DNA from 2 places in the Lysinibacillus sp. Bpr_S20 genome. Region 2 is predicted to be linked to the other one. Evidence: a T-box and tRNA genes for the amino acid it is inferred to sense, from the RefSeq annotation. Region 2 holds a T-box; the other holds one or more tRNA genes.
The links. A T-box is a leader RNA that pairs with one kind of tRNA and senses whether it is charged. The one in region 2 lies ahead of tyrS (tyrosine--tRNA ligase), so its partner is inferred to be a tRNA-Tyr.
Positions count from the first base shown of each region.

Region 1 (15,026 bases), on a different contig from region 2:
ATAGGGGATACAAGAACAGTAGATGTTCATATTCAAAAGCTAAGAAAGAAATTAAAACTGGAATCAAGAATTAAAACTGTCTATAAAATGGGCTATCGTTTGGAAGTGTAAATATGAAAATAAAGACTTTTTTATTCACATTTATCCTTTTTCTTTTATTTTTTTACAGCGGAATTTTACTCATTTCATCAATGACGCTTATAAACAATCTAGAAAGTTCTAAAGATCGCAGTCTACGAGAGCATTATTTTATCGCAACGTCGTATGCAAAGGATTTAAACGCATTAGAAAATAGAGATGTTTCTATCGATAGTGGAGTGGAGTCTCTTTATCGCTCTTATTTTAATTTTTATAGCAAACAAAAAGTGATATTGACTATTTCAAAGGAGAACAAGCGTCTGTATGCAAATTTAACAGAAGAGTCTTACAAACTTCCTGAAATTTCCGAAAATATTAAAGCGAGTGAAAGGCTCGTTTCAATTGAAAAGCTCGAAGATAAGGACTACGTCAGAGTGGTTGGTACTCTGCCAGCACCATATGATTCCTATACACTTGCCTATTATTATAATGTATCTGACGTTATTTCTTCATGGTACAAAATGACGGTTACGCTGTTTTTGATTGGGATGCTTATTTGTGGATTGCTTGCAGTATGTTTATTATTTGTACTAAACCGTGTGTTTAAGCCATTGCAGCTCATTTCGTCTACTTCTAAAAGTATTGCAAATGGACAATATGGAAATCGAATTGAGGTTAAAGGAGATGATGAACTCGCTGAAATGGCTCAGAGTTTCAATCATATGGCTGAAGAAATTCAAAGTCAGATGCAGCAACTGGCTATTGCGGCGGAACAGAAGCAGCAGTTTGTAGATAACTTAGCCCACGAACTTAGAACACCCTTAACATCGATTTATGGCTATGCAGAATATATTCAGAAGATCGTTCGTACTGAAGAAGATAGGATATTTGCAACAAATTATATTATGTCTGAATGCCGCAGATTGCAAAATATTTCCGTTTTATTATTAGAGATGGCAACTCTTCGCACAAGCGAAAGTGAACGAAAAAAAATTGAAATGAGCGAGCTAATTCGTGATGTTGAGCAATCTTTATCTATGAAAGCAAAGGAAAAACAAATTGAGATTTCCTATGAGCATCATTTTAATACACTGTTTTGTGACGCAGATCTCATGCATATTCTGCTAGTTAATTTAATCGATAATGCACTCAAAGCTTCTAGTTCAGGTGGATTGATTACACTAAATGCATATATAGAGAATGAACATAAGGTAATTGTCGTTCAAGATAATGGAAAAGGAATGTCAAAGGAGCATCTTAATCATATAACAGAAGCATTTTACCGAGTAGACTCTTCTCGAAGTCGCTCTGCTGGAGGTGCAGGATTAGGTTTAACGCTTTGTAAGCAAATTGCAGTTAACCATCATGCAGAGTTAAGTTTTTCATCGGAAATCGGGAAGGGAACAACAGCCAAATTAACTTTTACAAGTTAATAATAAGTTCATGATAGTTTGATAACCTACTGTTTATACAATTATAACTGTGATCACACTTATTAAAATGAAAAGGAGATTGAATATGGCTAAAAAAAGTGAAATGAAAAATCTTGTACTTGGAACTGTAGGAGCATTAGCTATGACGACAATGGTCTTTAGTGGTATTAATCACACAGTTAAGGCAGCAGAACTTGGTAAAACGCAGACGGTCCCTACTAGCTACAATGTTTCTTATGCAGAAATCGGAAGTAAAAGCGTACCGCAAGATTATGTGAAGAAAGATTATAAAGTAAAGTTAGTTGGAGAAGACAAACCGACAGTAAACGACATGAAGATGAAAGAGGCAGCAGAGCTTGCGAGTCAAAATCTGTGGAAGGTTTTCAAACTTGATTTAAATGGTAAAACAGTGGAAATGACATATAACCCAGTAAATAATGAGACACAGCAACGTGCTACATGGGAAGCCAACATTAAAATCAATGATATGCTGTCATATGCCTTTCAATTAGATGCAGTAACAGGTGAAAATCATTTGATAGCAAAGTGGGTTTACCATAAAGCGAAAATTAATGCAGGCATGGATAAAAATCTATTAAAGAATAATCAGGAATATCAAATTTTAGCAAAAGAGGCAGTAGAAAAATATCAATTATTATCTGGTAAAATAACAGCTGTTGAGTATAGCGGACAAGGGTACTCAGAAGATAGACAAGGAGGTAAAAATGCGGACATTTCCTTCCGTGTAAAGTCTGATAAAGGTGAAGCTGTGCAAATCAGTTTCTCTAGACATAATAAAGAACTTCTTCAAGTGGGCTATGATAGCTGGATGAAGGAAACTGAGCGACATGAAAAGAAAATAGAACAAGAATTAAAAGAACTCAATAAATCGGATTTAACTATTACAAATGAGCAGCTAAAGAAATCTGAAGAAGAAGGACCGGTTCTCTTAGAAATGAGAAACTAATTGACATAGTTTAAATAAAGGAAAACGTTTTATAGAAAGATAATAATAGTAGTGCTATCGTAATTTGATATAAATACGATAGCACTATAAGATTTTAATGTTATTACCTATTATTCAGAAAAATAGTTTAATTATGATCCATTACCAAAAAGAGCCTTTACTACGTAGAATGTAGTAAGGCTCTTTTCTTTTTTAATCAAAATTCAATACTCAACATAAATAGCGTATTATTCAACAGTCACCGATTTAGCCAAGTTACGTGGTTTATCCACATCACAGCGGCGGTGTAGTGCTGCGTAGTAACTAATTAATTGTAATGGCACTACCGATACAAGTGGTGTTAGGTATTCATGAACTTGAGGGATTACTAAACGGTCACCGTCTTCATCTACGCCAGCCATAGCAATAATGCATGGGTATGCTCCACGTGCAGCTACCTCTTTGACGTTACCACGGATGTTCAATCCTACTTCTGCTTGTGTAACTAGGGCAAACACTGGTGTACCTTCTTCGATTAAGGCAATTGTACCGTGTTTTAGCTCGCCACCTGCGAAGCCTTCTGCTTGGATGTAAGAGATTTCTTTTAACTTTAAGGCACCTTCAAGGCTTACATAGAAGTCTATGTTACGGCCGATGAAGAATGCGTTGCGTGCGATTTTTAAGTAATCCTCTGCGATATCCTCTAATACATCTTTTGAATCGATAATTGTTTGGATACCATTTGCTGCAATCGCAAGTTCTTGTTTTAAATCAAATTCTAAGCCTTTGCCATTAGCTTTCGCCGTTACATATGCTGTTACAGCAAGTACAGCTACTTGCGCTACATATGCTTTTGTAGAAGCTACTGCAATTTCTGGACCTGCATGTAATAACAGTGTATGGTCCGCTTCACGTGATAGCGTAGAACCAGGTACGTTTGTAATTGTTAATGTTGGATAACCAAGCTCTTTAATTTTCACAAGTACTTGACGACTATCTGCTGTTTCACCTGATTGTGTAATAAAGATAAACAATGGTTTTTCTGAAAGTAATGGCATATTGTAGCCGAACTCACTTGAAATATGAACTTCTACTGGGATACCAGCCATTTTTTCGAAATATTGCTTACCGATTAAGCCTGCATGATAGCTTGTGCCGGCTGCAATAATATATAGACGGTCTGCCGCTTGTAATGCTTTTAAAATATCAGCATCAATTGTTAATTCGCCATTCTCACCTTCGTATGCTTGAATGATTTTACGAATAACTGTTGGCTGCTCATCCATTTCTTTTAACATATAGTGAGGGTAAGTACCTTTTTCAATATCGCTCATATCAAGCTCTGCTGTGTATGGTGCACGCTCTACTAATGAACCGTCTAACTTTGTAATTTCAACGCTAGCCTTGTGTACGATTACGACTTCTTTATCGTGTAGCTCTACATATTGATCTGTTACTTGTAGCATCGCCATCGCATCTGAAGCTACAACATTAAAGCCTTCACCAATACCTACTAAAAGTGGAGATTTGTTTTTCGCAACGAAAATTGTATCAGCCGCTTCAGCATCTAAAAGAGCTAATGCGTAAGAGCCGTGTAATAAAGATAACGTTTTACGGAACGCTTCAGCCGTGCTTAAACCTTCTTTCACAAATAGCTCAACTAATTGCACGATGACTTCTGTGTCTGTATCAGATTTCATCGGAATACCTTTTAAATAAGTTTTTTGTAATAAATGATAGTTTTCAATAACTCCGTTGTGTACTAGCGTAAAACGACCTGATGCACTTTGATGAGGGTGTGCATTTAAGCGATTTGGTACACCATGAGTTGCCCAACGTGTATGACCAATACCCACTTTTGCAGCAACGTCCTCGTCCACTGCCTCACGTAAATCTGCAATACGTCCCTTTTCTTTGAAGACTGTTACACCCTCTTCGTTACGCACTGCAATACCTGCTGAGTCATAGCCACGGTACTCTAGTTTCTCTAAACCTTTTAATAAGATTTCCTTTGCATCTGTTTCACCAATATATCCTACAATTCCACACATAAATTTCTTATCCTCCGATATCGTCAATTTGACGCAATGACAAACTAGACCTCAACCTATCGAAATTTTTGTGAATGTAACTGCTTTGCTAATGAAAATTAGCATGCCATACATGCACAGTGTTAACACTCATTCAGTCATCTGAATAGTAACCATTCGATACGTGAGGTTTCTCTATTTATCTATTGCTTTAACTATACCTTCTCCATTTTCTGTACATTCAATCACTCAAATGCTTTCAAAATGGAAAGTGACAATCGGGTATGTCGATCGGGAGGCATCCGCCGAATTCTCGATAAACCTCCACCTCGTCTGCTGAAGATAGTTTCGTCCAATTTCTTCAGCTCAGGCGCTATAATTGTTTTCCGATTTTGCGCTTTTCTTCCCTCCTTATGCGCTCTCGTTAAATGATAAGGTCGGACCTCATATTCAACTTCTCCATCATACTCAATCATATGCTGTACGTCAAATTTTCGTTATAAAAAACACCTATTTATCCTACTTTTTAATGACAAAAAGTAGACAAACTATCTGCTATAAAACAATATTTTGAAATTCCCAATAAAAATATGATGCAATCTTCCTTGGGTTAGCAACACGGTTATCCCATTTTTTTATCACTTGACAAAGTCACTACTTAGCAATACTATATACAGTACTTAGCAACACTTAGTACAGGTAAAGCTAAGCCCGGGGGTGAGTTCATGGATAATCTGAGTGAAATGCTCAAAGGAGTTTTAGAAGGTATTGTATTAGAAATTATTAGCCGTGGTGAAATCTATGGTTATGAGATTGTCAAACATCTCACGCAAATGGGGTTCGAGGGCATAGCTGAGGGAACTGTTTATGCGTTACTTATGCGGTTAGAAAGAAATCGTCTTGTCAATATTGTCAAAAAGCCATCTGAAATGGGTCCACCAAGAAAATTCTATACGCTTAATGAACAAGGGAAAGAGAAACTGATGTCCTTCTGGGCTAAATGGGATTTTTTAAGTAGTCGTATTGAAATTTTAAGAGATAATGGAGGGAACAAACATGAGCTTTAGTCGTGAAATACAGGATAGAATGAATCGTTTTGCGAAAGAACAATCTCAGAATTATTTGCAGGACGCTGAAATGACTTATATTGAAAAGCTGCGAAAAAAAAGTGGGCAAACTAAACGTAAGGTCGACAAGCACCTTTCCAAATTTAAAGGGCGTTCCGATCAGGGGCGAGAAGCGCAAGACGACATGATACTCTATATGAGTGATTATATGAATGATTTAATGTCACAGGGGTTAACGGAGCAGGAAGCTTTTAATAAGGCCAGTGAGGAATTGCAATTCGCCAGTAACTCTGAGCAATCAGAGGATTTAAATGAGCGCTTCAAGCAATATTACGAAAATCGTGATCCCGCAGATTATGAGGCAATCGGGTTGTTTTATGGCGGCTTCCTGTTTTTAGGATTAGGTATCGGAGGATTAACTGGTTTTCTAACTGGCGGTGGCTACGAAGCTTTTTTAGATAAAGGCTGGATCGACACTGCAATCGGTGCCGGTGTTGGCATTATCATTGGTATCGGACTTGGGCAAATTACCAATGCTATTATAGCGTTAAAAAAGAAGTAATTTATAGATAAAAGGCACAGGTAAATTCACTTGTGCCTTTTAAACTTAGCCTTCTTCATTCTCTAATAATTTCACAATTTCCCGATTAAATGCTGGTAGATCCTCTGGTGTACGACTTGTTACTAATTGTTTTTGACAAACAAACACTTCCTCGTCATGGAATATTGCACCTGCATTTTCTAAATCTACTCGAATCGATTTGTAGCCAGTTGCGTCACGACCATTTAATGTTTTTGCTGTAATGAGTAATTGAGGACCATGACAAATAGCAAAGGTTGGCTTCATCTCATCCATAAATTCTTTGACAAATGCCACAATACGATCATCTACACGTAGTATATCAGGAGAAAAACCGCCTGGGATGAATAATGCATCGAATTCAGAAGCATTTACCTCATCGATATCTTTATCAATTTTTACTTTCTCTCCATGCTTACCTTCTACCTCAATGCCTGCCGTCGTATCAATCGTTATTAGTTCATGACCTGCCGCTTCTAATGCTCCTTTAGGACTTGTATATTCAGCGTCCTCAAACATATTGGTAATCACTGTAGCAATTTTAGCCATTGCGATTCAACACTCCTTGTAATTGTGACTCTGTACTACTGTTCCCATTCGTTTCAAAAACATTCATTTCGTCGGTGAGCTTTCAATATTTAAAGAACAAAGGAGTCTATCCACGACTTTCGCTTTTATCCATTCTAATAAAAAAACTCGACCTCCTTTCAAAGGAAATCGAGTTGATCATTATCGCCTTGGCGTAATTGTAGTTATTCTGTTAAGCCCATTTCAGCACGGACTACATCTGCAATACGCTCTACGTAACGCTCGCAGTCCCCTTCTGTAGCTGCTTCCACCATTACTCGTACAAGTGGCTCAGTACCAGATGGACGCACTAACACGCGACCGTTACCAGCCATATCTGCTTCTACCTCAGCAATCACTGCAGCAACTTTTGCATTTTCCGTCACAGCATGCTTGTCTGTTACACGTACGTTCACTAAACGTTGTGGGAAGATTTTCATTTCAGCAGCAAGCTCTGACAGTTTTTTACCTGTAGCTTTCATAATGTTAACAAGCTGAATACCTGTTAATAAGCCATCACCAGTTGTGTTAAAGTCTAGGAAAACAATATGACCCGATTGCTCGCCGCCTAGATTATAATCATTGGCACGCATTTCTTCCACGACATAACGATCACCTACAGCTGTCTGTACACTATGCATTTCGTTATCTTCAACAGCTTTATAGAAGCCCATATTACTCATAACCGTTGAAACGATTGTTTGCTTTTTCAAGCGACCAACTGTATTTAAATGCTTACCAATGATGAACATAATTTGATCACCATCAACAATTTTACCGTTTTCATCTACTGCGATTAAACGGTCACCATCGCCATCGAATGCTAAACCAACATCAGCACCCTTTTCTGCTACAAATTTAGCTAATTCCTCTGGATGTGTTGAACCGACACCGTCATTAATATTTAAGCCTGTTGGTGAAGCACCCATCGTTGAGATATCCGCTTCTAAATCCGCAAATAAGTGTGTAGCTAGTGAAGACGTAGCGCCATGTGCACAATCTAATGCTACGTGGATGCCATCAAATTCTTCAGTCACTGTTTGTTTTAAGTATTGAATATATTTTTGACCACCCTCGAAGTAGTCGCTTACAGAACCTAAATCTGCTCCGATTGGACGCGGCAATGTATCTTCTTGTGCATCTAATATTGCTTCGATTTCGGCTTCTTGCGCATCTGTTAGCTTAAAGCCATCAGGACCGAAAAATTTAATACCATTGTCAGCCACTGGGTTATGTGATGCTGAAATCATAACGCCTGCATTTGCGCTCATAATTCGAGTAAGGTAAGCCACACCTGGTGTTGAAATAACACCAAGACGCATTACCTCTACGCCGATCGATAAAAGACCAGCTACAAGTGCACCTTCAAGCATTTCACCTGAAATACGTGTGTCGCGACCGATTAAAACCTTTGGACGGTCAGTTGCATCCTTCGTTAAAACGTAGCCACCTACGCGGCCAAGCTTAAATGCAAACTCCGGTGTTAATTCACTATTCGCGACGCCACGGACGCCATCTGTTCCAAAATATTTACCCATTTTAATTATTCTCTCCTTCAATGCAAGACGGTTGTCACGCTTGTCTACAACGACAACTAGACCGCTCATCTGCTTACTTTTGGAAAAGTCTATTTTCGTTCATTCTCTGGTAACTATTAATTATGCCCCTATGTAAATTTATCTGAACTAGTAAAACAGCGCAGATAAATTGGCTAGAGTATTTTGATTTTAGCCTGGGCAACTTTTCTCGTACTGTTTCAAATCTGAAAATGAATAACCTTACCGATAGAGAACGAACTCTCTACTGAATCAAAATAAAATTATAGTCAGTTATTGTTTAAGAATCAATATCTTCTGTTTTCTCCGCAGGCGGCGTGTCGTCCTCAGAAGGCGTTTTCGATTCCTCCGAAGTTGGCGGAGGAGTAGGTGGAGGTGCAGGAGTGGTAGTTGTTGTTGTTGTCGTTGTTGTTTTTTCCTGCTCTACCTTCGTAATATCCGCTTTCACTTTAATTTTTGAATCAGATATTTTTGTCACACCTTCTGGCAATTTCACTTCAAATTCATAAGTTTTTGATTCTGTAATTTTTGATAAATCAACCTCTAATGGTATTGCAGTTAAAGCATCTATGATAGATTTTTTACCGTATACTCTCACCTTTGTAGGACTAATTGTTAATTGGTTGACGGTAATACTATTCGCCGCTTTCCCTATTTCCTTAAGCACAACAGGCAATTCTCTACTGTAAGCTCCAATATCTACTTGTACCTTCACCGTTGCCGGTTCAATTGTCACATCTAACTTATTTAAATCGCGATCTAATACTTTAACCTCCGCTACTTGTGAGAACGGTTCTCTTAAGCCTTGTTCACCCGTAACAGTAGCTTTTACATAACTAATGTTTTCAATGGCACTTTTGGCACCTGTAACATACACCGTAGCTGGATTAGAAGACATGCTATTTAAAATATATCCTTCTTCAATTAAACGCGTATTTAGCTCAGGGTCAACACGAAACTCCTGCGTGACTTTTTCCTCAATGTTTACCTTAATAGTTGCTGGGTCTAATGTAACTTGTAACTTATCCGAAATATTTTCGTATTGTAGTCTAACATTATGCTCACCTATGAGTAATTTACTCAAATCCGCAAATATAGAAAAATCTCTAGAAGTTTGAGCTTTTAAAGCGAGTGGCGTTGGACCTTTTATCGTAACGTTCACCGTCTTTGGTATCCCTGTTACAATAAGATTCTTATCGTCATAAAAAACATCTACTGGCACATCGCGAATTACTACTGTTTGCTCATTCAATATTGATTTATTTTTAGGAGATAATTCGGTACGAACAGAGAAAAATAACAAAAAGGCTAGAAATAGTGCAACGATTCGTAAAACCCAAGGGCTATCCATCATTTTATCCATTCTTTTTCCCCCTCCAAGTTAACTTAGAGGCTGCATCTGACTCCTGTGCTAATCCGAACCACATTTTACGTAACAGTTCTTCGAATTCCTCTAGAGAAAGATTTCGATGAAGATTACCATTCATTGTAAGACTAATGGCACCGGTTTCTTCCGATACAACAATAGTAATGGCATCTGTCACTTCACTTAAGCCGAGTGCAGCTCGATGGCGCGTCCCAAGCTCTTTAGAGATAAACGGACTCTCAGAAAGCGGTAAATAACAAGCCGCTGCTGAGATTTTATCTTTCTGCATAATAACTGCTCCATCATGCAGTGGCGTATTCGGTATAAAAATGTTGATAAGTAGCTCCGATGATATCTCAGCATTTAGTCCTATGCCCGTTTCTATATATTCATTTAGACCAGTTTCTTTTTCAATAGAAATTAACGCCCCTATACGACGTTTGGCCATATAACTAACTGATTTCTTCATCGCCTCAATAAGCCTTGTCTGTTCTTCCTCAACTTGATTAATTGAACGTTGGAATAACTTCCCTCTACCAATTTGTTCAAGACCACGTCTTATTTCCGGTTGGAAAATGATAATAATCGCCAAGAAACCGAAATCGATAACTTGTTGTAACATCCATCCTAACGTTTCTAACCCTAAAAACTCTGTAGCAAGGCGCGCAATAATAATTACGAAAATTCCCTTTAATAATTGGACAGCCTTCGTACCTTTAATGAGGGTTAAAATTTTATAAACAACGTACCATACGAGCAGTACATCTAATAAGTTAATAACAATATTCACAGGTGTTAAATTAGCGAAATGTTCGATAATTTGCACGTGGCATCCCCCACTTTTCATTGCGAATCCATACACATTTAAGTATAGCACATTCTTATCAAATGTAACTTTTTTCAATTAAAAAGTCTACTCAAAAGAGTAGACCGTTCAGCCTCTCACGTGCACTATCTATTAGGACGTATAGAGTGTTATTTAGTTGCTTGTTTCTCCTCGAATGTCACAGCAGACTTAACTGAATTTTTAATCGTATACCAGAGCCATTCGAATACTTCGTCAATTTCTTCTATTTTTCCTGAAACAACTGCCGAAGATGCCATATACTGTCCGTTAATAACGGTAACATTGCCATCCACTTCACCCTCAACAATTAAATCACCATTTTTAACAACAATGTCGCCCTTTACAACTTCTCCCTCTGGCACAATAACCGTTTGACCTTCAACAACTAGGTTCGGTTGTTTAGTCACAGAGAAATGTTGGTCATCCATAAAACTACCTAGTAAAGTTGCACTCATAAATAAACAAAACACTGCTGCTGCCACAAAGAGTGGATGTCGGCGAATCCACTTCTGCATACCTACACGACTTTTAGGTTTCGGTAAACGAGCCATCACAGCTTCTTCAAAACGCGGAGGTGGTGTAATGTGGGAAGCACTCTTCACAAAGGCGATTGTTTCACTTAATTCCTGCATCAACTGTTTACAATCACTGCATGTATGCAAATGTCGTTTTAACTCTTGCTCATGCTCACGACTAATGTCACCATCTAAATAATCATGGATATAGTCTATTATATGCTCTGGACAAGTATTCATGACGCTTCCCCTCCTACAGATTGTTTAATTGCTTACGTAATGCTTCACGTCCGCGGTGAATCCTCGTTTTCACCGTTCCAAGAGGCATATCTAAAATCTCGCTAATTTCTTGTAATGATAATTCTTCAATATATTTCAATACTATAACTGAACGGTATTTATCCGGCAAACGTCCAATCTCATATTGAATGCGATCTTGCAGTTCCAGTTTCTCTATCTGTTCCTCTGGTAGCTGGTCATCTGCTGCGATCTGCGAATACATATCAAGCCCTTCTGTACCAGCTACTTCCGCATCTAAATAGTAATCCGGCTTTTTCTTCCGGATACGGTCTATACAAAGGTTTGTCGCTATGCGATAAAGCCACGTCGAAAATTTTCTTTTCTGATCAAAAGTATGCAAGTTCATATAGGCACGAACAAATGCCTCTTGTGCAATGTCCTCAGATTCTTGCTTGTTCCCCAACATCCTATAGCATACTTGATACAGTTTGTGCTGATAGAGACTCACAATATCTGCAAATGCGTTTTGATCGCCTTTAAGCACTTGTTTTATTTTCTTGTTTACTAACGCATCCATTGTGTCGATTTCTCCACCTTTACAACTGTCTTATACTATACGACCCATCGATAAGAAAAGTTTCATTTTGTTATTAATTATAACAAAAGATTTTTATACAATGTGGCAATAGGTAATTTTTTGTCAAATTTCTTTAAACGAGCGTTTCTCCAAATAAAGATCCCATCAATGCTACTGCAACATCAGCTGTTCTATTCTTTTCATCTAAAATCGGATTAACCTCAACGAATTCAGCAGATGTTAGCATACCTGATTCCTGAAGCATTTCCATCGCCAAATGGCTTTCTCGATACGTAATACCACCAGGTACAGGTGTCCCAACTCCAGGAGTATAAAGAGGATCTAACCCATCTAAATCAAGTGATAAATGCAAACCATCTATATTGCGCTCTCTTAAATAGGCAAGTGCATCTTCCATTACTCTTGTCATTCCAAGACGATCTACCTCGTGCATTGTATACACCTTAATCCCTTGCTGTCTAATTAATTCACGTTCTCCTGGGTCTACAGAACGTGCTCCAATAATAATGACGTTTTCAGGTTTAATTTTCGGTACATCATTACGAATTTTCACTAACCGTTCATGTCCAAGTCCAATGCTAACAGCTAGCGGCATACCATGTATATTACCAGACGGTGTCGTATCAGGTGTATTTAGGTCCGCATGCGCATCAAACCAAATAACGCCTAAATTTTTATAATGCTCACCAAGCCCTGCAAGTGTACCAATAGCAATACTATGGTCGCCACCAAGTACAAGCGGAAACGCCTTGTGCTCAATCGCTTCATTTACACTATTAGCCAAGGATGTACTTACATCAATAACTTCCTCTAAATTAAGTAGTTGTTTATCAACAACAGTACCTTCTATTTTTTGACTAACACGTATATCCCCTTGATCATGTACTGCATGTCCGATTGCCTCTAAGCGCTCCACAACACCTGCGTAACGAATAGCACTTGGCCCCATATCTACCCCTCTACGAGTTTGCCCATAATCAGTCGGTACTCCAATAATAGCAATATTTAGTTTATTCATTTTTTCATACCCCCTTTAAGTTGTAAGACTATTGTAAAGCCTATATCCTACCTGGCTCAACTCAACATTTTCGTGAATATTTATACAATTAAAAAAGGTATAAAAAAATCTCCTGCTGTTTTCAGCAAGAGATTAGTATCTGTAGTTAATGTTACACTTTTGAATATACTTTATTCTATAAAAGTGAGCCATGAAGGACTCGAACCTTCGACCCTCTGATTAAAAGTCAGATGCTCTACCAACTGAGCTAATGGCTCAAAATAAAAATGGCTGGGGTACTAGGATTCGAACCTAGGCATGACGGAATCAAAATCCGTTGCCTTACCGCTTGGCTATACCCCAATCATTAAAATAAAACTGGTGGAGGGGGACGGATTCGAACCGCCGAACCCTAAGGAGCGGATTTACAGTCCGCCGCGTTTAGCCACTTCGCTACCCCTCCGAAATAACACATTATGGTGGAGGATGACGGGCTCGAACCGCCGACCCTCTGCTTGTAAGGCAGATGCTCTCCCAGCTGAGCTAATCCTCCATAAAAACAGGTGTTCATTTCTTCACAGTTTATTTTCTTTTTAAGCCTTTGCATTACTACAATGCTTTAAAAATGGTGACCCCTACGGGATTCGAACCCGTGTTACCGCCGTGAAAGGGCGGTGTCTTAACCACTTGACCAAGGGGCCATTTTTTAAATGTCTTAAACAAGACAAGAATTATGATAACATTTATTACTGTTCAATGCAATACTTATTTTACAACTTTTTATATGTATAACATCAACTTTAAAAATGAGCAAAAAAATGGCTCCGAAGGCAGGACTCGAACCTGCGACAACCTGATTAACAGTCAGGTGCTACTACCAACTGAGCTACTTCGGAACAATACTATTCAATTCGGTTTTTTAAAACCTCTTAAGTACATTTATTATTATAGCAAGCATTATAATTTATGCAATACTTTTTGTGAAAATTTTAATATTTTTTATCTAAGCATTCCTGATCATTACCAAAAACCTAATAGTTCTCTATAAAATCTAATATTTCTATTTTATGCGCAGAATATTCTTGCTGTATATTATTGTAATTGTTAAAATGAGAATAGTTTTATGAATTTTCTATTAAATTTGTTTGGGGAGGAATGTTCACATGGCAACAAACGATTTAATTGCACCAGAATTCTATAATATTACAGAGGAATTGGAGAAATTTTCTCAAGATAGTAATCGTCAAGCAATACAATGGCTAAATGCGCAGCAGGAACGCCGAACAATTTCCTATGTTGAACTTGTTCAAAAAATGAATCAATATGCGAATGCCTTTACGAAGAAGGGGCTTCAAAAAGGAGATCGCGTATTAGTTATTATTCCACGTCTGCCTGAGGCTTATTTTGTCTTCCTTGGCTGTCTAAAGGCTGGTATTGTGCCTATTTCATGTTCAGAAATGTTACGTGCAAGTGATTTAGAATATCGTATGGAGCACTCTTCTGCAAGGGCAGTAATTGCCTATGAAGCATTCACTAGTGAGGTAGATCATATTACTTCATCAGTAGATGCTTTAAAAAATAAGCTGGTTATAGGTGCTGCTACAGGTGATTGGACGTCTTTAAATGAATTGGCTAGTACGCAGCCGGATACATTTAAAGCGGCGGCGACGAAAAGAGATGATATGGCATTTCTTTCTTATACATCAGGCACGACTGGTAAACCAAAAGGAGCTGTTCATTCGCACGGTTGGGGATATGCACATATTAGAACAGCTGCTTCTCAATGGCTTGGTGTACGTGAAGGTGATCTAGTTTGGGCTACAGCAGCTCCAGGATGGCAAAAATGGATTTGGAGCCCATTTTTATCGACGATCATGTTAGGCGCAACTGCATTTGTATACCACGGAGGATTTGATGCAAAAACATACCTTCAACTGCTTCAAGATGAAAAGGTCAATGTATTATGCTGTACTCCAACGGAATATCGAATTATGGCGAAAATTGATAATTTAAAAGACTATAATCTTTCTTCACTACGTAGCGCTGTTTCGGCTGGTGAACCATTAAATCGCCCAGTCATCGAAGCATTTATGAATAACTTCGGACTCAAAGTTCGCGATGGCTATGGCCAAACAGAAAATACTTTATTAATCGGCACACTTGAAAATACTGAGTTACGTCCTGGTTCAATGGGTGTTCCTACACC
Region 1 covers NZ_JALNLQ010000006.1:916-15,941, reverse strand. The annotation lists gene MWJ95_RS15370 (response regulator transcription factor) at 1-111, shown strand, start outside; gene MWJ95_RS15365 (sensor histidine kinase) at 114-1,511, shown strand; gene MWJ95_RS15360 (hypothetical protein) at 1,597-2,478, shown strand; gene glmS (glutamine--fructose-6-phosphate transaminase (isomerizing)) at 2,706-4,508, opposite strand; gene MWJ95_RS15350 (PadR family transcriptional regulator) at 5,213-5,554, shown strand; gene MWJ95_RS15345 (hypothetical protein) at 5,544-6,116, shown strand; gene MWJ95_RS15340 (type 1 glutamine amidotransferase domain-containing protein) at 6,162-6,683, opposite strand; gene glmM (phosphoglucosamine mutase) at 6,887-8,239, opposite strand; gene MWJ95_RS15330 (CdaR family protein) at 8,538-9,620, opposite strand; gene cdaA (diadenylate cyclase CdaA) at 9,613-10,449, opposite strand; gene MWJ95_RS15320 (anti-sigma factor family protein) at 10,599-11,225, opposite strand; gene sigW (RNA polymerase sigma factor SigW) at 11,239-11,802, opposite strand; gene rocF (arginase) at 11,936-12,841, opposite strand; tRNA gene MWJ95_RS15305 (tRNA-Lys) at 13,026-13,098, opposite strand; tRNA gene MWJ95_RS15300 (tRNA-Gln) at 13,109-13,183, opposite strand; tRNA gene MWJ95_RS15295 (tRNA-Tyr) at 13,200-13,283, opposite strand; tRNA gene MWJ95_RS15290 (tRNA-Val) at 13,298-13,373, opposite strand; tRNA gene MWJ95_RS15285 (tRNA-Glu) at 13,447-13,521, opposite strand; tRNA gene MWJ95_RS15280 (tRNA-Asn) at 13,640-13,716, opposite strand; gene mbcS (acyl-CoA synthetase MbcS) at 13,984-15,026, shown strand, end outside.
Region 1: it has a tRNA-Tyr gene. The T-box ahead of tyrS (tyrosine--tRNA ligase) is inferred to sense a tRNA for this amino acid. The anticodon was not compared.

Region 2 (15,026 bases):
TGTTTTTGAAGGAAAAGTAACATGTCATTAATATCAATCCTCATATTCAAACGATGCGATGTTTCATTGATAAGTTGTAAATCACTAACAAGGCGATGTGATTGATGATATAACTTTGCATTTTCAAGCGCATTTCCAGATGTTTGTGCGAGTATTCGTATAAAATCTTTTTCAGTTGTTGAAAAAAGATATGTTGTAGGTGCACTTACTTGTAAAATACCATAAATAGCTTGTCTCCCCTTTATAGGGGCATTTAATATTCGACAATTCAAATCGCTAGCAAGCTCTGTTGTTAGCTCTCCCGAGACAAAAGCCTCAATAGTCGCAGGCCTTTCAGATAAATAATCAAAAAGCTTAATATCAATTGTCGTATGACGGTCTTGATCATTCGATAGTATAAGCTCCACATTAAACTTCGGGAAATTATCCTTAATGTTTTTCAAGACATTTTCTAAAATTAAATCAATATTCATAGTGGAATGAAATAAGTCTGTCATATTGTACAATTTTCGATATTGGTCTTCATTCACTTTTACTTCACAATTTTCTCTAATCCTTTGAAGAACCTTCGTAAGCGTTTCGACTAGCTCTTCGCCGTAATCCGTAGTCATAAAGTCTGTCCAAGCATCGGTTGCCTCGACGAGCAGCACACCAATTGGATTTTTGCCTTCCGCTTGGAAGAGCACCATATCTGTCATCATCGTATATACGTCTTTTTCTTTTAATATATAAGGAACTTTCACCAACTTCTGTTGATAAAAGTTGGCTTCAATCATTAACCATGACACAGCATTTAGTTTTGTTTCAATTGTTAAATTAGCCATCTCTTCAACAGGTATTAAAGAATTACCTTCGAAACCGAGAAATGCCACATTTACAACTCCAAAGCGCTTCTTTAGACACTGTTTCAATGAGGAAAAATACTCATTAAAACCGGCTTGTTCTTTAGAACTCACCCAAATGCTCAAAACATCTGATTTTATATATTTTAGCGTTTGTAAATGGTCTGTCATGAAATCACCTTTTCTATATAACGTCCAAATCAATTACTATTAACTTATAATATAGTATACATAATTTGTGTCATTTTGACTATATTATTCTATTTTACTTTTACATTTTACATTTCCCACTGTATCATTAACTATCATCGAATATCGAAATATGTATATAAAGGAAATTTTTACTATATCACCTTTTTAAAAATAGTTAGCCTAATAATTGACGTCTATGTAATAAGCAGTTACAATGAAGTTTGTGTAAAATAAACGCAGCAGTGGTATGAGCTTATTACTGTATTTTATTCCTCTATTTTATTGTAAACAGATTCAATAGATGGTGTATCGCGTAACCTAACGGCTGCATAGGCGAAAATACATGAAAATAAAATGCGTATAGGAATGGGTACTACTGGTTTTTGTTTTACAACAAAAAAACCAAATTTAAAGGAGGAGACAACAATATGTCTCGTTATACAGGTCCATCTTGGAAATTATCACGTCGTCTTGGTATCTCACTAAGCGGTACAGGTAAAGAAATCGAAAAACGCCCTTACGCACCAGGTCAACACGGTCCAAACCAACGTAAAAAATTATCAGAATACGGTTTACAACTTCAAGAAAAACAAAAACTTCGTCACATGTACGGCATGAACGAACGTCAATTCCGTACTCTATTCGACCGCGCTGGTAAAATGAAAGGTGTTCACGGTGAAAACTTCATGATCCTTCTTGAAACTCGCCTTGACAACCTAGTTTACCGTTTAGGTTTAGCTCGTACTCGTCGTGGATCTCGTCAATTAGTAAACCACGGCCACATCTTAGTAGATGGCAAACGCGTTGATATTCCTTCATACAGCGTAAAACCAGGTCAAACGATTTCTCTTCGTGAAAAATCTCAAAACCTTGCTGTAGTAGCAGAAGCAATCGAAGTAAACAACTTCGTACCTGACTACTTAACATTTGATGCTGACAAAAAAGAAGGTACATTCACTCGCCTTCCAGAGCGTTCTGAATTATCAGCTGAAATCAACGAAGCATTCATCGTAGAGTACTACTCTCGTTAATTAAATTACTCTGCAAAGAGTAGTTTAGAAAACCCTAGAAAGCCTTTTATATCAAGGCTCTCTAGGGTTTTTGCTTGTTATCGACAATGCACAATAATACATTAAATATCATTGTTTTGGGGCTGATGTTGGGGCAAATTATTAATACGGAGTGAAATGAATGAAGCTTGGAGATTACTTAATTAATAATGGAGTTAAAGAATAACCAGGAGATGTTTAGTTTGTTAACATTTCGATGTTAACTTAAATGGTAATAATTTTTCTACAAGATTTTATAAGTCATTGGACTGCTCGTCGGTATATAAAGAAAAAATCGAAGGTCGATACATATTCTTTATTGATAATGAATCAATTAATAATGAAGTAATACGAAATAAGATAAACATCCTACCTGATAAATTGCAATCCCTTTCATTACCCATAAATTTTACAAACTCGCAAAAGGAAATATATTCAAAAGATTGGATTTCTCATATTCTTGAATATTGACTCAGGGATTTTTTTATTTTATTATCTTTTCAATATCCTGGGGCTCCCCGTTTTTTGGTTTATTTCCTTCCTCTAACTTTTTTCGTTTAGTTCGCAATACAAGCCCGACAATTAGGTACAGCAATGTAGTAATAATGCCTGCCGTTGGGGAAACAAGAAATTCTTTTCCCGAAGCAATTTTAATATAGCCATCCAGAATAAGCGGATTCACAAGTGCATCTTCTGTCATATGCATAAGGACAAGTGGCCAAATACTTTTCGTCATTAAATAAATTTCTGTATACATTACTGTCCAACAGATCATCGTCACGATACCTATTAACGCAAAAAGCCACCTATTTACAGGAAGCACACTGAAGATATCACTTTCTGATAAGAACACTAAAAAATATGGAATATGCCAAGCTCCCCAAACACCACCAACAATAAAATACAACCAAAAATCATTTATTTTTAATGATGATAGTTTACTTGTCAAATAGCCTCTCCAAACGGATTCCTCAAAAAAGTTTTTAACAAATTGGATCAGTAAGCCACCCATGAAAACTGAAACGATTGCATCTAAATGAAAATCCGAAAAATCCATCCAGCTAAAAATATAGCTTACTAACAAAACTGCAGAAGTGATTACAGGATAGACTAGGAGCGAAACAACATACCATTTTACGTTACCCTTCAAATTAGGTAATAAGCCTATATCGTGCCAACCATCTCCTGCAAAGGCACGTAACGAGATAGTCATCAGCAACGGTAAAACTAGCCAAATTCCCATCCCAAGCGTGTCGCCTTTAGGTTGTTCAGGTATGAAACGATCTACGAAAACACCAAGCCAGCCACATAGCAAAACAACAACGATAAAGATTATTACATTCCGTGTAGTTTTCACTTTCAATCCGCCTTCCTGTTTTCAAGGATTGAAATAACCCACATTGTATCGGGACAAGGTGTTTCGGGATGCAGTGCAATGTATTGAGCGATACCCTGTATAGAACACCAAAATGCTACCGCAAGTGCTTCAGCATTCCCCTGTTTAAATTCACCCAGCAATTGCCCCTTCTCTATTAATGGAATACTCTTTTTAATTAATTTATCCGCTTCTGTAAGCATTTCTTTTAAATCTTCCGACAAGGAATCAAGATGTTGCGCATTTTCCATTAGCACAAACATTTTTGCAGCAGACGGGTTTGTACTGATCATGCTAAATATTTCCTCAGCAACCGCTGTAAAGATTGCCAATGATGATTCATTCATAACATCAAAATCTATTTTAAGTCTTTCACAGCCTATGCGAATTAATTCTTCATAAAGTTTTTCCTTAGAGCCAAAATAATGAAAAAGCAACCCCATGCTCATATCAGCAGCTTTAGCAATATCAGCAACTTTTGTTTCACCATACCCCTTACGAATAAACAAATCTAATGCTGTTTGTAAAATTAAAGCTCTTCGTTGTTCTTTTTGTTCATGTCTAATCGACATTTCTCCCACCCCTTTATTGAAAATATTCTCATTGAAATATTATTCAATAAAATTGCAAATAGTCCTGAAAAGTGCCTAAAAAAATTTTTTGTTTATCAGCCCGAATACCCATATTTTAACAAATATTTTCATCCGTTTGATTAATTAGAATATTCACATAAATTATGACGATTTTATGTACTTTAAAATAGTAATTACACAATTAAAAAGCAACATATTCACTACTAATATATTAAGAACAAAATATCAGTTATTTACTATTCAACACTTCTATAAAATAGAACACATTTCCAAAAAATATATTTTACTTTCATAGGAAAACAATTTTCAAAACGTTTTTATATCAATAATCCTCAGCAACACAACCTTTCATTATATCAAAAGCCAACCTAACTTTTTTGTAAAATAATAACATAATTAAAATTAACAATTTTAATAAAAATACGTGTTGAACTTTTACAAATAATAGAATAACATGAACTTCGAAAGGTGGTTCGCCATCATTCAAGCAATAACAATTATTTTAAAGGGGTTGGAAATATGTCAGACGTTCTAAAGCAATTTGTTATGCCGAAAACAAACTTATTTGGACCTGGAGCAATTCAAGAAGTTGGTAAACGCTTAAATGATTTAGAAGTGAAAAAGACATTAATCGTAACAGATGAGGGCTTACACAAATTAGGTCTCTCTGAACAAATTGCTAACATCATTATAGCTGCTGGAATTGATGTAGCCATTTTCCCGAAAGCAGAACCGAATCCAACAGATCAAAACATTGAAGACGGGATTGCAGTGTATCATGCTGAAAACTGTGATTCCATTGTATCTCTTGGAGGGGGTAGCGCACACGATGCAGCAAAAGGTATCGGACTTATTGCTTCGAATGGTGGACGCATTCATGATTACGAGGGCGTTGACAAATCACAAAACCCACTAGTGCCATTAATCGCTATTAACACAACTGCTGGTACAGCAAGTGAAATGACTCGCTTCACAATTATTACGGATACCTCTCGTAAAGTGAAGATGGCCATTGTGGATAAACATGTTACTCCACTTCTATCAATTAATGACCCCGAGTTAATGGTTGGCTTACCTCCTGCTCTAACTGCGGCAACTGGTTTAGATGCATTAACACATGCAATCGAATCATTTGTGTCGACAGAAGCAACACCAATTACTGATGCATGCGCAGAAAAGGTGCTTCAGCTAGTTCCTGAATATTTACCACGCGCCTATGCAAACGGTGCAGATTTAGAGGCACGTGAGCAAATGGTGTACGCACAATTTTTAGCAGGCATGGCGTTTAATAATGCTTCACTTGGCTATGTACATGCAATTGCGCATCAATTAGGCGGTTTCTATAATTTACCACACGGAGTATGTAATGCTATTCTTTTACCACATGTTTGCCGCTTCAACTTAACAGCACGAACTGACCGTTTTGCAAGAATCGCTGAATTGTTAGGTGAAAACGTTGAAGGGTTAAGTAAACGTGAGGCTGCTGAAAAAGCAATTACAGCAATTGAAAACCTTTCTAGTGATTTAAACATTCCAAGTGGCTTCCGCGAATTAGGCGCGAAGGATGAGGATATTGAAATCTTAGCGAAAAATGCAATGTTAGATGTATGTGCTGCAACAAACCCACGTAAAGCAACTTTAGAGGACATTAAACAAATTATTACAAATGCAATGGGTCCTGTTGCGAAAAAAGAAGAGTCACTCGAAGCTATCGCACTTTCTTAATAGATAATCAAAAGGCATGTCTCGTGGCATGCCTTTTTTAATTGATAACTGCCAGAGGTTTTGAGCCAACAAGTGGTTTTTGTGCGAAAGCGTAGCGACAGCAACAGATGCTATTTTGTGCGAAAGCGCAGCGGCAGCAACAAAGTTAAAGCTAAAGAGCATTCAGTCATTGTATGTCACTCGAACACTCGCTATACTTTTCTTAAAAAGAATTGGAGATAAGAAAATGCGTTTAATCTCAATTTGTCCTAGTAATACAGAACTTGTTGCTTATTTAGGGCTGACTGACCACCTTGTGGGCGTCGATGATTTTTCAGATTGGCCATTAGTCGTAAAAGACTTGCCTCAGCTTGGCCCAGATTTATCAATTGATATGGATGCATTAGAAGCATTGCAGCCAGATCTTGTACTTGCATCGTTAAGTGTCCCTGGCATGGAAAAAAATATTGAAGCTTTACAAGCTAGAAATATTCCTCATATTGTTTTTAATGCCAATTCTTTAGAGGAAATCGCACAGGACCTTCATATTTTAGGTAAAGCTTGTGGAGTTGAGGAGCGTGCTAAAAAAATTTCCGAGGAATATTTATATTGTATTGATTGTCTATACAAAGTTGCTCAAACAATTCCTAAAAAACCTACTGTTTATTGGGAATGGTGGCCAAACCCTATCTTTACACCAGGTAAAATTAATTGGTTAACTGAAATTAGTGCCATTGCTGGTGGGCAAAATCTGTTTCAAGATGTAGAACTAGCAAGTGTGCAAACTGATTGGGCTGATGTAGTAAGGCGTGACCCAGACTATATAATGATGGCTTGGGTAGGTGTTGCCTTTGAGCGAATTCAACCGGCAAATTTATTAAAACGGTCGGATGCGCAGGAGCTACGAGCTGTTAAAATGAAACAGCTTCACGTAATGGAGGAATGGCTTTATTGTCGTCCATCACCACGCCTCATAGAGGGTGCATTAAAGCTTGCAAATATGCTTCACCCCAAAAAATATGAGCACATCAAGCTTCCAAGTTTTTTAGATAGTTAAAAATAAAAGTATGGCTCTTCTGCAAAGAGAGGGGTTGATTTCCGTTCCGGCTGTGCGCTTTGTTGCTGTCGCTTTGCTTTCGCTACAGAAAACATTTGCCGCTGACGCTTCGCTTTCGCGCAGAGCAGAGCTTCCTGGGGGCGTCCGATGAGCCGCTTCACTCGCGTAGCTCGCTCCAGGGTCTCATCTGTGACGCTGATCCCCAAGGAGTAGCCCAGCCTCCACTCCAATCAACCGTTTTACTTATCTTGTATCTTCTAACATAGCGGCTAGAGATTTCCTAAACCATTTTATTTTCCATCCAAAAGAGACATCCCCTCTAATATTGAGGGGATGTCTTGTTGTATACGTCTGAGTTAAACAAACTTCACCATATGGTATTTTTTCTTGCCGCGTCGAACAATGCTGAATGCATCTTCTAAACGATCTTTGCCGTCGATGACATATTCTAAGTTAGTAACCTTTTCACCATTCACGCTAATTGCACCATTTGTTACGTCCTCACGAGCTTGACGTTTTGAAGGAGAGATACCCGCTTCCACAAGTAAGTCCACGATGTTTTTATCTTCTTTCGCCATTTCAATAGAAGGAACATCTTTAAATGCATCCTTCATTTCATCAGCAGAAAGTGCTTTTAAGTCTCCAGAGAATAAAGCAGCTGTAATGCGGATTGCTTGGTCTAATGCTTCCTGACCATGAATTAAGCGTGTCATTTCTTCAGCTAATGCTTTTTGTGCCTTACGTAAGTGTGGCTCCTCTTCAACAGATACTGCTAAAGCTTCAATCTCTTCACGAGAAAGGAATGTGAAGATTTTTAAGTATTTCACAACGTCAGCATCCGCAGCATTAATCCAGAATTGGTAGAACTCGTATGGAGATGTTTTCTTACCATCTAGCCATACAGCACCACCTGCCGTTTTACCAAATTTCGTACCGTCTGCTTTCGTTACTAAAGGAATTGTTATACCAAAAGCTTTCGTTTCTTCCTCATGTGTTTTACGAATAACTTCTAAACCAGTTGTAATATTCCCCCACTGATCAGAACCACCTACTTGAATGCGACAGTTGTAATGGTCGTATAAGTGATTGTAATCAATACCTTGAATTAAAGTATATGCAAACTCAGTAAATGAAATCCCTGTATCAAGACGTGATGCAATTGTATCCTTTGCTAACATGTAGTTTACATTAATTAATTTCCCATAATCACGTAAAAATTCGATCGTATTTATATTGCCAATCCAGTCACGGTTATTCACTAACTGAGCACCATTACCATCTTCTGCAAAATCAAAGATACGTTCTAATTGACCACGGATACCTTGAACATTTTTATCAATTTGCTCAACTGTTTGTAATTGGCGTTCTTCAGAGCGACCAGATGGATCTCCAATCATACCCGTTGCACCACCAACTAACAAAATTGGACGGTGGCCTGCTTTTTGGAATCGACGTAGCGTTAAAAGAGGCACAATATGCCCAATATGCATAGAATCTGCAGTTGGATCAACACCACAGTATAAAGATACAGATTGCTCATCCAATAATTTAGCCATACCTTCAGCATCAGTTTGTTGGTATAACAATCCACGCCATTCTAAGTCTTGTAATAATTCGTTCGTCATTTTAATTCCTCCTAAGTGTTTAATATTTCGTGTAGGGAGAAATAAAAAAGTCCCTACACGCAAAAACATTGCATGCAGGGACGTTAATAACTAACGCGGTACCACCCGGCTTGAAGATGTCATCCATCTTCCTCTTCATTCAACCGCCTTTATCGCAGGCGCGCACGTCTAAGCTCCAAGCACGTAATTCGTTTCTACATTATGACCAGCTTTCACCAACCGCTGGCTCTCTAAACAGGGAATGTAGATACTACTGCAAGCTCTTCATCACTAGAAAACTATAAGCATTATTCTAAACGATTCTTTTTCATTGTCAATAACTATGTTCGACCTAAATCAATATGTGCTATAATAGACAAGATTTTAGGAGGTCGATACATTGAAAGATTGGATTGAGAAAATCAATGCAAAGATCGATGATTTAATTCAACAAAAATGGATGAAGAAATTACGTATTTCAGGAAGTGTTACCTGGAACTTATTTTTACTATTTTTAGTCTTTGCATTGGTTGGGACTGTATTTGCCGGTTCAGTGGGCGCTGGCTATTTTGCTTCGCTTGTAAAAGAAGAGCCACTTCGCTCAAAGGAAGAATTAAGGACAGAAATTTTCAACTACGATTCAACAAGTGAGATTTATTTTGCCAACGATATTTATATCGGAAAATTACGGACAGATTTAGACCGTCGAGTAACCACATTAGATCAGGTCGCACCTAATGTTATTAATGCAGTATTAGCAACAGAGGACGAGTATTTCCGCGAACATAACGGAATAGTTCCAAAGGCTGTTGTCCGTGGGCTACTTCAAGACGTAGCAAACTCTTCCACCCAAACTGGTGGTTCTACATTAACACAACAGCTTATTAAAAACCAAGTATTAACAAACGAAGTATCTTATGAACGAAAAGCAAAAGAACTTTTACTTGCTATGCGTTTAGAGCATTTTATGAAAAAGGAAGAAATTTTAGAGGCCTATTTAAACATAATACCTTATGGCCGTAATGCTTCCGGTCGAAACATTGCAGGAGTTGAAACAGCTGCTGAAGGTATTTTCAATGTAAAAGCAAAGGACTTATCGCTTCCTCAAGCAGCGTATATAGCTGGTATACCGCAATCACCTTTCGCTTACACACCTTTCACAAATAAAGGTGTACTTAAAAGTAAAGAAGCTCTGAAACCGGGTATTGATCGTATGAAAACTGTACTTTATCGTATGAAAGACGCTGGTTATATTAACGAAGCTCAATATAAAGAAGCAGTTGCTTACGATATCACTGCTGACTTCCGTTCACCAGAGATGCGTGCAGAAGATCGCTACCCATGGCTAACATATGAGCTTGAAAGTCGAGCGAAAGATATTATTGCAGAAAAACTAGCAGAAAAAGATGGTATTGATCCAGAACGCTTAAAAAATGAGAAAAAATTAAAAGAAAAGTATACGATTCTAGCAGATCGCGATGTCCGCTCAAAAGGTTATCGTATCTATTCAACTATTAATAAAGATATGTACGATTCGATGCAAAAAGCAGCGGACAACTTTAAAAATTACGGTCATACTTATACAGTTAAAGAAAAGGATCCTACAACAGGTGAACAAGTTGATGTTCAAATGCCTGTACAGGTTGGTAGTATTTTAATTGAAAATAATACTGGACGTATTTTAAGCTTTGTCGGTGGTCGTGACTTTGAATTAAAAAAATATAACTATGCTACACAGGCAAAACGCTCAAATGGCTCAACTATGAAGCCATTACTTGTATATGCACCTGCAATAGAATACGGTGTAATCGGTGCCGGAAGCCCATTAGTTGACGTAAAATTCTCTATTCCCGGATGGAGCCCAACAAACTATAATACTAATGATGAACGAGGGCTTATCCCGGCACGTGAGGCATTAGCGAGTTCACAAAACTTATCAGCTGCACGTCTATATTATAGTATTCTTAACAGACGTCCTGCCGATTATTTAGTAAAGATGGGAATCACAACCCTAAAGCCTAATGATTTCACTAACCCTTCTGCTAGTCTTGGGGCGGTAGAAGATGGTATTACGGTTGAAGAGAACACCAATGCCTTTGCAACTTTTGCAAATAGTGGACAATTTATAGACTCTTATATGATTGATAGAATTGAAGACCAAAATGGCAATATCATTTATAAACACGAAGTTAAACCTGAACAAGTATTTAGTCCTGAAACCTCTTATATCATTACAGATATGTTACGAGATGTGTTAACAAAAGGAACAGGTACACTTGCAAGAAATACTTTAAAATTCTCTGCTGACTTTGCTGCTAAAACAGGTACTTCACAAGATTACAAAGATGCTTGGCTAGTTGGTTATAACCCGAATGTTTCTCTTGGTGTATGGATAGGTTATGATAAAAATCAATCACTTAATGCATTTAATAATACGTACCAACAGCCAAGTGAGCGAATTAACAAGCTATGGGGAAAATTAATGAATTCTGTGTATGATGTCGATCCACAATTAATTGCCCCTAAAACTAGATTTAAGCAACCGAAAAACGTTGTGACTGCATCATTCTGTGGTATTTCTGGTTTAGCGCCTTCTGCAGCATGTGCTAATGCTGGTCTCGTGCGCTCTGATTTGTTTAACGCGAAAGTATTTTTACCTTCACAACCTGATGATAGCTTAGCTTCTTCAAGTGTTGTGACGATAAAAGGTAAAACTTATAATGCACTTCCTAGCACACCGTCAGAATTTGTAAAAGCAGGTGGTGCAGGTATTAATCAGGCATTTATAAAAAGAATGCTTGGCCCACTTGGCGGTAACCCTGCTAGCCTATTACCGAAAAATTCGTCATTATCGAATTCATCGGTATCAGCTGTTGATTTCCCAGCTGATAACAGTGCACCAGCAGCAGTAACAGCTTCTATTAATGGCAATACATTATCTTGGACAGGGTCTTCAAATGATGTAGTTGGTTATAGAATATATAAAGTAACAAACGGTGGTAAGACTCTTGTTGGATCAGTGCTTGAATCATCCCAAAGTATGACGGTAGCAAGTGGTCAAGCCTATGCTGTTGTTGCAGTAGATATTACAGGTTTAACTTCAGCGCAATCCAATATCGTTTCTACTGGTGGCAGTGCGAATGAAAAACAACCTGATAAAGAACAAGAAGAAAAAGTTCCACCAACTACACCACCTACTAACGGCAATGAGCCGAACAATAATGAAAACGGCACAGAAAATGGCAATGGGACTGGTGGAAATAACGGGAATGGCTCGAATAACGGCAACGGTTCTGGAAACACTGGAAATGAGTCAAATAACGGAAATGGTTCTAATAACGGGAACAACGGCTCGAATAACGGGAATGGTACCGGAAATAACGAAAATGGCTCAAATAACGGAAACGGTTCCGAAAACACTGAGAATGGCGGCTCTAACGGAGGAGAAAACGGAAATACAACTCCACCGCCTAATCCACCTACCCGATAATATGCAGGCATACTACAATTATTTTTGAATTGTAGTATGCCTGTTTTTTTGTCATTATTAAGAGGACTACTAATTTAAAGGGGTGGAAATATTATGAACGTTTTAGTTTTAGGAGGTACCCGTTTTTTTGGTAAAAAGCTTGTAGAACTCTGTCTTCAAAATGGCCATAGCGTAACTATATTAACACGTGGACAAAGTGGAAATCCTTTTGGTACTAAAGTGAAGCAGCTAATTGTTAATCGAGACGACGCTGATTCGTTGTCGAAGGCACTAGCAAGCACTACGTGGGATATTGTCTATGATAATATTTGCTATTCTCCTAACGAAGCTCTCAACATATGTGAAATTTTAGAAGGTAAAACGAAAAAGCTCGTTTTTACATCTACTCTATCAACCTACGAAATAGACGGCATTATCAAAACAGAAGAAGATTTTAATCCATATAATTATGAAGTTCGGATGGGAAACCGCGAAGATTTTTCGTACGGTGAGGGTAAGCGTCAAGCAGAGGCAGTACTTTTCAAAGAGGCCACATTCCCTGTTGTCGCTGTACGTTTCCCGATTGTTATGGGGGAGAACGACTATACACGCCGTTTACATTTCCATGTTGAACGAATTTTACAAGAACAGCCTATTTCATTACCAAATATTGATGCAAAGATGAGCTTTATTACGGACGATGAAGCAGCTGCATTTTTGTATTTTGCAGGCACTACACCTATTGAAGGACCTTATAATGCAACAGCAGCAGGTGCAATTTCATTAAAAGATTTACTAGGTCTTATTGAAGAAACAACCGGAAAGCATGCAAAAATTTCCCTTGTAGGTGGCGATGACAAGTCGCAGTCGCCATATGGGGTTCCAGCAGATTGGTATATGTCCACTACAAAGGCAGAATCAGCAGGCTTTACATTCAGTCAACTCCATGATTGGCTCCCTTCTCTAGTGAAAACATTAGTAAATGAGCTGCGATAAATCGAAACTTTAATCAGTGTGGTGTTCTTTACCCCACTGATTATTAGTCTTCACCAATCGGGTATTTACGGGCAGTTTGCCTCCCCTAATTTCTTTGCTCTCATTGAATTTAAAGCGGGAGGACCTGACGCTTCTCTTTTGATACAGATAAATTACTGCCCATTAATACGGGACAAGATTTTACTATACTAATAGACTTATCAACATAACGTGGGGTTGATTTCCGTTCCAGCTGGGCGCTTTCCTAGGGGCGTCCGATGAGCCGCTTCACTCACGTTGCTCGCTCCAGGGTCTCATCTGTGACGCTGATCCCTAAGGAGTCGCCCAGCCTCCACTCCAATCAACTAATATACTTGGCATATTCCCCCAAAATTTCATCTTAATTTTTACAGATAAGCATTAAAAGATCTGCTAGATTTTTTTAGCAAGAAATCTAGCAGATTCATTTTTATCGTATTTAATTGATCAGATACTACAGCAGTATCGTTTTTAAAATCGCAATTGCTTCATCGATTTCTGCTTTTGACACGGTTAATGGAGGTAATAGGCGAATAACGTTAGGTCCTGCACCCACTAATAATAAGCCCTTTTCCTCCGCTGCTGCTATATACGAGGCTACCTCAATATCCCCACAGCCAATACCAAGAAGTAAGCCCTGGCCCTGTACTGTATACGTTGAAGGAAGATGCGTTTTCAATTGCTTAACAAAATACGTAGATAGCTCCTGTACATTTTGTAAAAAAGGCGCTGCAAAGACATGATCAAGCACGGTTTCAGCAACACTCATCGCAAGCGGGTTCCCACCGAATGTTGTGCCATGTGTGCCTGGACTAAATGTCTCATATAACTCGGCTGTTCCAAGCATCCCACCGACAGGGAAACCACCACCTAGCCCTTTTGCTAATGTCACAATATTTGGCTTTAAAATCGTTTGCTCAAAAGCATATTTTGTTCCTGTTCGTCCAATACCGGTTTGAACTTCATCGATAATTAGTAATATTCCTTTGTCGTCACAGACTTTAGCGATTGCTGCTGCGAATTCTGGTGATACACTGTTAACACCGCCTTCACCTTGAATCATTTCCAGCATAATTGCTGCGACAGAATCATCAATCGTTGTTTCAAGTGCTGCCACATCATTAAAAGGAAGAATCGTAAATTTTTCAACAAGTGGACCGAAGCCATTATGTACCTTATCCTGACCTGTTGCAGACATCGCTCCAAAAGTACGCCCATGAAAAGAGTTTTCAAAAGTAATAATATGATTTTTCCCTGTATGCTTACGCGCAAGCTTTATAGCCGCTTCATTCGCTTCTGCACCACTATTACAGAAAAATGCATAAGAGAAATGTGTATTTGCTATTAATTTTTGCGCAACCTTCTCCTGACCGGGAATATCAAATAAATTAGAAATATGCCAAAGCTTTTGACTTTGATCATGAATTGCCTTCACAATGGCCGGATGCGCATGACCAAGGCTCACAACAGCGATTCCACTTGTAAGATCTAAATATTTTTTCCCAGCAGAATCTTCTACTACCGTTCCTTGCCCTTTGACAATTTTGGCGCGTCGTTTGCCATAGTTTTCAAATAAAGCACTCATTTTTTCAACCCCTCCAGAGTAAAACTTAAATCTTCTTTTCTAAACAACTATATTGCTACCTTTATGCCATTACTTCATCCCTTGGCTAAAATCGTTGTACCTTCTAAAGATCCCCCAACAATTTGTACGGATGGAATACCTGCCCTTAAGCATTCGAGAGCTCCTTGAACTTTTGGTATCATCCCACCATAAATATAACCGTCCTCAATCCATTGTTGGATGATGGCAGGTGTTGCTTTCAATTGATATTCATCATTAATGCGGATTCCATTTACATCCGTTACAAGTAATAAACTATCTGCATCTAGAGCTAGTGCTATTTCACTTGCTACAGTATCCCCATTAATATTTAATGCCTGACCAAATTCATCCACCCCGACGCAAGCAATAACCGGTACAACCCCGGCATTTATTAATGCTTCCAGCAAAGATGTATTGACTTTTTTTATATCACCAACAAAACCGAATACATCTTTATCTAGATAATCCGCTACAATTAACTGACCATCGAAGCCGTTTAATCCAATGGCAGCAATTCCCGC
Region 2 covers NZ_JALNLQ010000004.1:94,261-109,286, reverse strand. The annotation lists gene MWJ95_RS11505 (sensor domain-containing diguanylate cyclase) at 1-1,013, opposite strand, end outside; gene rpsD (30S ribosomal protein S4) at 1,463-2,065, shown strand; gene MWJ95_RS24630 (CPBP family glutamic-type intramembrane protease) at 2,568-3,440, opposite strand; gene MWJ95_RS11490 (TetR/AcrR family transcriptional regulator) at 3,443-4,030, opposite strand; gene MWJ95_RS11485 (iron-containing alcohol dehydrogenase) at 4,571-5,776, shown strand; gene MWJ95_RS11480 (cobalamin-binding protein) at 6,003-6,812, shown strand; gene tyrS (tyrosine--tRNA ligase) at 7,169-8,437, opposite strand; T-box leader at 8,511-8,714, opposite strand; gene MWJ95_RS11470 (transglycosylase domain-containing protein) at 8,817-11,906, shown strand; gene MWJ95_RS11465 (NAD-dependent epimerase/dehydratase family protein) at 12,000-12,881, shown strand; gene MWJ95_RS11460 (acetylornithine transaminase) at 13,354-14,484, opposite strand; gene argB (acetylglutamate kinase) at 14,559-15,026, opposite strand, start outside.